Regions from separate parts of the Arthrobacter sp. NPDC058127 genome, predicted to be linked through region 2. Evidence: riboswitches for the same ligand, from Rfam matches in the RefSeq annotation. Region 2 holds a riboswitch; each other region holds the start of a gene.
What was found. A riboswitch is a leader RNA that binds a small molecule or an ion and turns the genes downstream of it on or off. The one in region 2 is predicted to bind glycine.
Positions count from the first base shown of each region.

Region 1: it holds a riboswitch for glycine, as region 2 does, so the genes downstream of both, gcvP (aminomethyl-transferring glycine dehydrogenase) here and gcvP (aminomethyl-transferring glycine dehydrogenase) in region 2, are expected to answer to the same signal.
Region 3: it holds a riboswitch for glycine, as region 2 does, so the genes downstream of both, lipA (lipoyl synthase) here and gcvP (aminomethyl-transferring glycine dehydrogenase) in region 2, are expected to answer to the same signal.

Region 1 covers NZ_JBHVTT010000015.1:32,725-35,995, forward strand. The annotation lists gene ACFVTG_RS17795 (MFS transporter) at 1-908, opposite strand, end outside; gene ACFVTG_RS17800 (TetR/AcrR family transcriptional regulator) at 991-1,539, shown strand; glycine riboswitch at 1,729-1,826, shown strand; gene gcvP (aminomethyl-transferring glycine dehydrogenase) at 1,988-3,271, shown strand, end outside.
Region 2 covers NZ_JBHVTT010000012.1:132,262-135,532, reverse strand. The annotation lists gene ACFVTG_RS16315 (amino acid permease) at 1-910, opposite strand, end outside; glycine riboswitch at 1,071-1,168, opposite strand; glycine riboswitch at 1,420-1,520, shown strand; gene gcvP (aminomethyl-transferring glycine dehydrogenase) at 1,758-3,271, shown strand, end outside.
Region 3 covers NZ_JBHVTT010000005.1:183,062-186,332, reverse strand. The annotation lists gene trmB (tRNA (guanosine(46)-N7)-methyltransferase TrmB) at 45-968, shown strand; glycine riboswitch at 1,045-1,143, shown strand; gene lipA (lipoyl synthase) at 1,297-2,322, shown strand; gene ACFVTG_RS10095 (methylenetetrahydrofolate reductase) at 2,339-3,151, shown strand; gene ACFVTG_RS10090 (zf-HC2 domain-containing protein) at 3,173-3,271, opposite strand, start outside.

The DNA of each region.
Region 1 (3,271 bases), on a different contig from region 2:
AAGTGCTGCGCGAAGAAGTAGATGAAGCCGGTCATGGAGAACAAGGACAAGACGTTGGCCGTGATGGCCGTGCTGAAGACCTTGTTCCGGAAAAGCTGCACGTCCAACATGGGCGATGCCAAAGAGCGCTGCCTGCGGACGAAGACGATTCCCATGGCCAGGCCGAACGCCGTGAAGGCCGCGGGTCCAGGACCAAAACCGTGCACGGCTGACTCCTTGATGCCATAAACCACCGGAGCCATGGTCAAGATGGACAGCACGACGCTGGGAACGTCCGGCTTTCCCGGGTTGCGGTCCTTGGACTCGGGGATGAGGAACGGGCCGAAGGCGAGCAGGGGCAGCAATAGTGGCACTGCAACCAGGAACACGGCTCCCCACCAGAAATGCTCCACGAGCCAGCCACCGAAGATCGGCCCGAGCGCGGCACCGCCTGAGAATCCCGCTGCCCACACGGCGACGGCGAGCCGGCGGCGGTTCGGGTCCGGGAAGATGTTGCGGATCAAGGAAAGCGTGGACGGCATGAGCATGGCTCCGAAGATGCCCATGCTGGCGCGTCCGGCGATGAGCCATTCAGCCGACGGCGCGAAGGCGGTGACCGCTGAAACTGCGGCGAAGCCCGTGCTGCCGATCAAAAGCAAGCGGCGGCGGCCGATCCTGTCGCCCAGGTTTCCCATCGACACCAACAGTGCCGCGAGCACCAGGGGATAGGCATCCACGACCCACAGCAGCTGCACGCCCCCCACTTCCAGCGACCGGGCGATTTGCGGCAGGGCAAACGTCAGGGCCGTATTGTCCACAGCCACCAGCAGCACCGGGAACATCAGGAGCGCCAAGGCAGCCCAATCGCGCCACGGGGCGGATTGAATCGAGAGGGTACGGGGGTGCTGGGTTGTGGACGGCGTGAACATGAGGATAACTGTACCGTCTGGACGGTATAGTTTCAATCTGACTCATCGAACTGCCACATCGAACTAAGGGATGATGGACACCATGCCGCGAAAACCTATTGCCCGGGACGCTGTCTTGGATGCCTTTGAAGCCCTGCTGATCGAGGTGGGGGAGCGGGCTGCCACCCTGGACGCCGTCGCCAAGCGCGCAGGCGTCTCCAAGGGCGGCTTGCTCTACCATTTCCCCAACAAGGAAGCCATGATCGGCTCCTTGCTCGAACGCATGGACAGGCTGGCCGCGCTGGACATCGAGGCAATGAAGGCAGCTCCCGAAGGCTCGGCCGCGTTCTTCATCAAGTCTTCCCTTTGGGCGGACACCCCCTTGGACCGGGTGTTCGTGGCAGCCACGCGGCTCGCGGAAGTAGCCCACGAAGAAACCCGCAGGCGCTTCGCCGGGATCCAGCAACAATGGCTCGATGTGCTCGCCGAGGAAGTGGGGCCCGAGATGGCCAAAGCCGTCCGGTACATGGGCGATGGACTTTACTTCAACGCGATGCTTGAGGGTGGCGCCGGCGATACGGAAGTCAAGGCAAGCGCCAGGAGCGCCGACGTCGGTGCGCTGCTGGCCGCCGTCGAACGCCTCCGTGGCTGAGTGGCCACCCAACTCACTCGCAGTTGTTGTCGTTTTGACGCTCCAAAGCGACAACAAGTGCCAGTCAGTTGGGAAAGTCCGGCGGCTCGGTGACCATATTTGCGGACGCGGGCAGTCCATAGGACAATTGGGAGTTGTGGCAGCCGTCACCGGCAACCACAATCCGATTCACACAACTGAATACGCCTTTGATCTGCGGCGGGAGAGTCCTGCAGGCATGTGATGCAGGCGCCGTAGGAGCAAATCCTCCCCAGGAATCTCTCAGGCCCACGCACCGCCGCGGCAAGGCAACTCTGGAAAGCAGCGCGCTGACGCGTGCTCACCGACGGTGCAAGCGGAACAGTGCCACAAGCATGGTTTCGCGGAAACTCTCAGGTCCAATACAGAGCGGGGAGGAACCCGATTAGCTGTGGCGCACCCTGCGCCGCCTTATTTATGGAGTTCCTTCGTGACGGTTAGTTCAACCTCCACTACGTTCGTTGACCGGCATATCGGCGCCCGCCGCCAGGCCGACATTGACATCATGCTCAAGTCTGTTGGCTACGACAGTGTCGATTCGCTCGTAGACACCGCGGTTCCCAATGACATCCGCCAGGACAAGCCCCTCACCTTGGCCAACGCCCTGAGCGAGGTGGAGGTCCTGGCCGAGCTGCGCAAGCTGGCGGCCAAGAACAAAACGGCCGTGCAGATGATCGGGCAGGGCTACTACGACACCGTCACTCCGCCGGTGATCCGCCGCAACATCCTCGAATCCCCGGCCTGGTACACGGCCTACACCCCGTACCAGCCGGAAATTTCCCAGGGCCGCCTCGAGGCGCTGCTGAACTTCCAGACCATGGTCCAGGACCTCGTGGGCCTGCCCATCGCCAACGCCTCCCTGCTGGACGAAGCGACCGCCGTCGCCGAAGCGGTCCTGATGATGCGCCGCGCGAACAAGAACAAGACGGCCCATGACGGCAAGACCCTCCTCGACGCCGATTGCCTGCCGCAGACCATCGCGATCGTGAAGGGCCGCGCCGAGGCGCTGGGCTTCGAGGTGGAGATAGCGGACCTGTCCGCCGGCCTGCCCGAGGGCGAGATCAACGGCATCGTGCTGCAGCAGCCGGGCGTTTCCGGCCGGGTGTTCGACCACTCCGCCGTGATCGCCGCCGCCAAGGAACGCGGCGCCCTCGTCACCGTCGCAGCCGACCTCCTGGCCCTGACGCTGATCACGCCTCCGGGCGAGCAGGGTGCCGACATCGCTGTCGGCTCCACCCAGCGCTTCGGCGTGCCGCTGTTCTTCGGCGGCCCGCACGCCGCGTACATGGCCGTCCAGAAGGGCCTCGAGCGTTCCATGCCGGGCCGCTTGGTGGGCGTTTCCAAGGACGACGCCGGCACTCCCGCCTACCGCCTGGCCCTCCAGACCCGCGAGCAGCACATCCGCCGCGAGAAGGCGACGTCCAACATCTGCACCGCGCAGGCACTGTTGGCCATCGTGTCCTCGATGTACGCCGTCTACCACGGCCCCGATGGCTTGAAGGCGATCGCCGAGACCGCCCACCACCACGCCCGGACCCTGGCCGCTTCGTTGAAGGGCGCGGGCCTTGAGGTCCTGCACGGCAGCTTCTTCGACACCGTCACGGTCCGCGTCCCGGGCAAGGCTGCCGGGATCGTTGCTGCCGCCGAGGCCAAGGGCATCAACCTGCGGATCATCGATGCCGACACCGTGGGCGTCTCGGTTGACGAGACCACT
Region 2 (3,271 bases):
TGGCCGAGCTCAGCACCACCAAGTTGACCACGGTGGCGGCTGCGCCGAGGCCGGCCAAGGAGAACATGGCGATGAATGGGCTGTGGCCGGCGGCGAACTGGGTCCAAGGAGTGACGGACATCAGGATGATGAGGGCGCCCACGTAGAAGAGGAGCACGCGCACCGGGATAGAGTTGATCGCCCTGGGCAGGTTCTTCTCCGGGTCTTTGGCTTCTGCCGCAGTGGTGCCGACAAGCTCAATGCCCACGAACGCGAAGACCGCGATCTGGAAGCCGGCCACGAAGCCCATGAATTCGTGTGGGAAGAAGCCGCCGTGGCTCCAGAGGTTGGTGAGGCTTGCTGGTCCGGCCTCGGACTGGAACCCGCTGAAAATCATGAACAGTCCCACAACGATCAGTGCCGCAATCGCGATGATTTTGATGAGAGCGAACCAGAATTCTGTCTCGCCGAAGGCCTTCACCGTGGTCAGGTTCAACAGCAGCAGGATCGCGATGGTGGCCAGGCCCGGAATCCACAGCGGGAGGCTCGGCCAGAGTTCCTTTGAGTAGCCCGCGATCGCAATGACGTCCGCGATACCGGTGATTACCCAGCAGAACCAGTATGTCCAACCCGTGAAGAAACCTGCCCACGGACCGAGGAGGTCAGCGGCAAAGTCGCTGAAGGATTTGTAGTGCAAGTTGGACAGCAGCAGTTCGCCCATGGCGCGCATGACGAAGAACAGCATGAAGCCGATGATCATGTACACGAAGATCACGGACGGCCCGGCTGCGGAGATGGTCTTTCCGGAGCCCATGAACAGGCCTGTGCCGATGGCCCCGCCGATTGCAATCAGCTGGATGTGCCGGTTGCTGAGCTGCCGATCAAGATGCGGTGTTTCACTAGCTATGGCGGGCGGTTGATGAATCGTCATGAGGAACTCCATCGTTCAAGTGGCATCACGGTGCCACGATGATTCGGGGTTCCTCCCCGCTCTGTATGGGACCTGAGAGATTCCGCGGCCTCGTGCTTTCGCATGGTTCCGCTTTGCACCGTCGGTGAGCCCGGGTTCCCGGACTGCTTTCCAGAGTTGCCTTGCCGCGGCGGTACATGGGCCTGAGAGTTTCCTGGGGAGGATTTGCTCCTACGGCGACTGCAGAATGTACTGGCAGGACTCTCCCGCCGCAGATCATCAGCGTATTCAGTTTGGGTGAATCGCGGTCTTGGGGCCGGCTTGTACCGTCCGTGGCCGGCTCCTTCAGGGCGGCCACCCGACCCAGTGTGGGATAGCTCACTAAGGAATGTCAACTCCGGCTTTGCTTCGTTTGTCCCCGCTTGATGCCGTTTGTCGATCACTATTTCCGATACCGGATGCGATGTTGCCCCGGCGCTGGCGTTGTGTGTATGGTGTGAGCCGAATCACCCAAATCTGAATATGCCTTTCGAACCGTGGCGGGAGAGTCCTCCCAGTCATCAACCGGGCAGGCGCCGTAGGAGCAAATCCTCCCCAGGAATCTCTCAGGCCCCCGTACCGCCGCGGCGAGGCAACTCTGGAAAGCAGCCTGGCTTCGGTCCGGCTCACCGACGGTGCAAGCGGAACACAACGTGACAATGCGTTCTGCGGAATCTCTCAGGTCCGATACAGAGCGGGGAGGAACCCAAATCGAAGCCGTGCCATTGTGGCCGGCCCTACCTTGGAGTTCCCTTTGACTATTCATTCAACCCCCACCGCTTTTGCAGACCGGCATATCGGCTCACGACGGCAAACCGATGTTGACATCATGCTCAAGGCCGTCGGCTACGACTCCGTTGATGGCCTGGTAGACACCGCGGTTCCCAATGACATCCGCCAGGACAAGCCCCTCACCTTGGCCAACGCCCTGAGCGAGGTGGAGGTCCTGGCCGAGCTGCGCAAGCTGGCGGCCAAGAACAAAACGGCCGTGCAGATGATCGGGCAGGGCTACTACGACACCGTCACTCCGCCGGTGATCCGCCGCAACATCCTCGAATCCCCGGCCTGGTACACGGCCTACACCCCGTACCAGCCGGAAATTTCCCAGGGCCGCCTCGAGGCGCTGCTGAACTTCCAGACCATGGTCCAGGACCTCGTGGGCCTGCCCATCGCCAACGCCTCCCTGCTGGACGAAGCGACCGCCGTCGCCGAAGCGGTCCTGATGATGCGCCGCGCGAACAAGAACAAGACGGCCCATGACGGCAAGACCGTCCTCGACGCCGATTGCCTGCCGCAGACCATCGCGATCGTGAAGGGCCGCGCCGAGGCGCTGGGCTTCGAGGTGGAGATAGCGGACCTGTCCGCCGGCCTGCCCGAGGGCGAGATCAACGGCATCGTGCTGCAGCAGCCGGGCGTTTCCGGCCGGGTGTTCGACCACTCCGCCGTGATCGCCGCCGCCAAGGAACGCGGCGCGCTCGTCACCGTCGCAGCCGACCTCCTGGCCCTGACGCTGATCACGCCTCCGGGGGAGCAGGGTGCCGACATCGCTGTCGGTTCCACCCAGCGTTTCGGTGTTCCGTTGTTCTTCGGCGGCCCGCACGCCGCGTACATGGCGGTCCAGAAGGGCCTCGAGCGTTCCATGCCGGGCCGCTTGGTGGGCGTTTCCAAGGACGACGCCGGCACTCCCGCCTACCGCCTCGCCCTCCAGACCCGCGAGCAGCACATCCGCCGCGAGAAGGCGACGTCCAACATCTGCACCGCGCAGGCACTGTTGGCCATCGTGTCCTCGATGTACGCCGTCTACCACGGCCCCGACGGCCTGAAGGCGATTGCCGAGACCGCCCACCACCACGCCCGCACCCTGGCAGCGTCCCTCAAGGCCGCGGGCCTTGAGGTCCTGCACGGCAGCTTCTTCGACACCGTCACCGTGCGAGTTCCCGGGCAAGCTAAACAGGTCCTTGCCGCCGCCGCGGCCAAAGGGATAAATCTGCGTGCTATCGACCGCGATTTGGTCGGTGTGTCAGTCGATGAAACGACTACTGACCGGACTATCGCTGATGTCATGTACTGCTTTTCGATAGTGGCCGCTTATGGCGCGGAAATAGCCGGCACGACTGAGGGTTTCGCGCTGGAGGCCGCCGTCGGGCGTTCTTCGGACTACCTGCAGCACCCGGTGTTCAACACGCACCGTTCCGAAACCCAGCTGCTGCGCTACATCCGCAGGCTTTCGGACCGTGACCTGGCTCTGGACCGCACCATGATCCCGCTGGGTTCGTGCACCATGAAGCTGAACGCGACCGCCGAGATGGAGGCCATCTCCTGGCCGGAATTCGCCTCGATCCA
Region 3 (3,271 bases), on a different contig from region 2:
GTTCCGCGGCGGGGCTTTGACCGTGCAACTGTATTCTGGAGGAGATGAGTGAAACCCCAGAATCCCCTGAATCACCGCAGTCTTCGCGCCCCGTGACCCCAGGCAGCCAGGCCTCCTTCGGCACCTATGGCGGCCGGCCGGTCAGTTTCGTGCGCCGCGGGACGCGGCTTCAGGGTCGGCGCCAAGCGGCGTGGGAAGAGCACTCGGACCGCTGGGCCATCCAGGTTCCGCGGCATGTCGCCAACACGTCCGTGCACCCGGACTACGTGTTCGACGCCGAAGCGGAGTTCGGCCGCAAGGCACCGCTGATTGTTGAAATCGGTTCGGGACTCGGCGACGCCGTATGCCACGCGGCCGAAGAGAACCCGGACAAGGACTTCCTCGCCGTGGAGGTCTACACCCCGGGCCTGGCCAACACGATGATCAAGATCAACAGTCGCGGCCTCAGCAACGTCCGCGTCGTGGAAGCCAACGCCCCGGAGGTCCTGGCCACCATGCTGCCTGCGGGGTCAGTGAGCGAGCTCTGGGTCTTCTTCCCCGACCCCTGGCACAAATCTCGGCACCACAAACGCCGCCTTATCCAGCCCGCGTTCGCCGAACTCGCCGCGAGGTCCCTCAAAAAGGGCGGCTTGTGGCGGATCGCCACCGACTGGTCCAACTATGCCGTCCACGTCCGTGAGGTCCTGGCCGGTTCAACCGAGTTTGAAAACCTGCACGACGGCGAGCGGGCCGGCGCGGACAGCCCCCTCACCCAAGTGTGGGAATCGGGAGTCGAAGCCATGGTGGGCGGGGCCCCCGTCAAGGAAGGCCGGGCACCGGTCAGCACCGAGCACACCGGCCCCAACGAGGGAGTGGACCACGTGGGCGGATGGGCTCCGCGCTTCGACGGCCGCATCCGCACCAGCTTCGAAAACAAGGCCCACGAGGCCGGACGCATGATCTTCGACCTCAGTTATCGCAGGATCTAGCTTCATAGGTTCTTTGCGTGCCGCACGGGCACCGGATACCATGTGAGACGTGTCACCGAAAGGCGGCACATGCTTATGATCTGCGGCGGGAGAGCCCTGCCGGTACGTTTCAGCAGGCGCCGTAGGAGCAAATCCTCCCCAGGAATCTCTCAGGCCCATGTACCGCCGCGGCAAGGCAACTCTGGAAAGCAGCCCGGGAAACCGGACTCACCGACGGTGCAAGCGTCCAGCCGCGAGGCAGGACGCGGAAACTCTCAGGTCCAATACAGAGCGGGGAGGAACCGAATCATCGTGGTGCGTCCGCGCCACCTGAATTATGGAGTTCCTCATGACCCTGGCACCTGAAGGCCGTAAGCTGCTGCGCGTTGAACAGCGCAACAAAGCCGTCCCGGTCGAACGCAAGCCCGAGTGGATCAAGGCCAAGGTCCAGATGGGACCGGAATTCGTGGGCCTGAAGAACCTCGTGAAAAAAGAAGGCCTGCACACCGTCTGCGAGGAAGCCGGCTGCCCGAACATCTTCGAGTGCTGGGAAGACAAGGAAGCGACCTTCCTGATCGGCGGCTCCGAATGCACCCGCCGCTGCGACTTCTGCCAGATCGACACCGGCAAACCCTCCCCCGTGGACATGTTCGAACCCACCAAGGTCGCCCGCTCCGTCCAGGCCATGAACCTGCGCTACGCCACCGTCACCGGCGTCGCCCGCGACGACCTGGCAGACGAAGGCGTCTGGCTCTACGCCGAGACCGTCCGCAAGATCCACGAACTGAACCCCGGCACCGGCGTCGAACTGCTCATCCCCGACTTCTCCGGCAAACCCGAACACATCCAGGCGATCTGCGACTCCGCCCCCGAGGTCTTCGCGCACAACGTCGAAACCGTGCCCCGGATCTTCAAGCGCATCCGCCCCGCGTTCCGCTACGACCGCTCCCTGGACGTCATCACCCAGGGCCGGGCCCACGGGATGGTCACCAAATCCAACCTGATCCTGGGCATGGGCGAAACCCGGGAAGAGATCTCCGAAGCCCTTACCGACCTGCACGCCGCGGGCTGTGACCTGATCACCATCACCCAGTACCTGCGCCCCTCCGAACGGCACCTGCCCGTGGACCGCTGGGTCAAACCCCAGGAATTCGTCGAACTCGCCGCCGAAGCCGAGGAAATCGGCTTCCTCGGCGTCATGTCCGGCCCCCTGGTCCGCTCCTCCTACCGCGCCGGACGCCTCTGGGCCACCGCGATGCGCAAAAAAGGCCGCGAAATCCCCACGCACCTGGCCCACATCGCCGAAGGCATCCAGGACTCCGGCACCACCCGCCAGGAAGCCCGCACCCTCCTCGCACACCACGCGACGGCCTGATCCGCAAGGAGCCAGCATGTTCCCCACCCGGATTGAAATCATCCCCTCAGACGGAATCGTTGAGAAAGTCCAGGCCGCTGTGCCGCTTTCCACAACGCTCACCGTTACCTGCCTGCCCCACCACGGCATCGCGCGGACCATGGAGGCTTCCATCAAGCTCAGCCTCCTCGGCTACAACGTGATTCCGCACCTCTCGGCACGCGGGCTGGAGCACCGGGCGCAGCTTTCCGGCATCCTCCGGGACTGCGAAACCGCCGGGATCACGGAAGTCTTCGCCATCGGCGGAGACGGACCTCTTGGTGCCGGCCCCTATCGATCAACCCTTCCCCTCTTGGCAGACATCGCAGAGTACTCCGGCGGCAGCATCACAGCGGGCATCGCCGGTTACCCCGAGGGGCATCCTTCCGTGAGCGGGCTGGACTTGCTCGACGCCCTGCTGGCCAAACAACACCTGGCCACGCACGTTGTCACGCAAATGTGCTTCTCCGCCCCGACGATCCTCGACTACGCAGCACTCCTGCGCCGGGAAGGCGTCGAGCTGCCGGTGTGGGCAGGCGTGGCCGGGGCCGTTCCCCGGACCAAACTGCTGGCCCTGGCGGCCCAGATCGGCGTCGGGACGTCCCTGAAGTTCCTCAGCAATAAAGGAACACTTGCCCGGAAGCTCCTAGGCGGGGACAAGTACTCACCGGAAGGCCTCGTTTCCGAGCTCATGGCGCACCCGGATGGTGTCTCGGGAATCCATCTCTACAGTTTCAACCGACTGGACATGCCCGCCTGGGAGCGAAACGATCTGCCAGATCCTGAGGCCAGAGAAGCAGCATCCGCCTAGCCGCATAGGTCCCGGAAACCCCTAGCTCCCCGGGACCGAAATCACGGCGACCGTCTTTTGGTTGTCATCGCGCAGTTCCACGCCCGAAATCCCGGCGAGCTGGACCGGCGTCGCACCCGT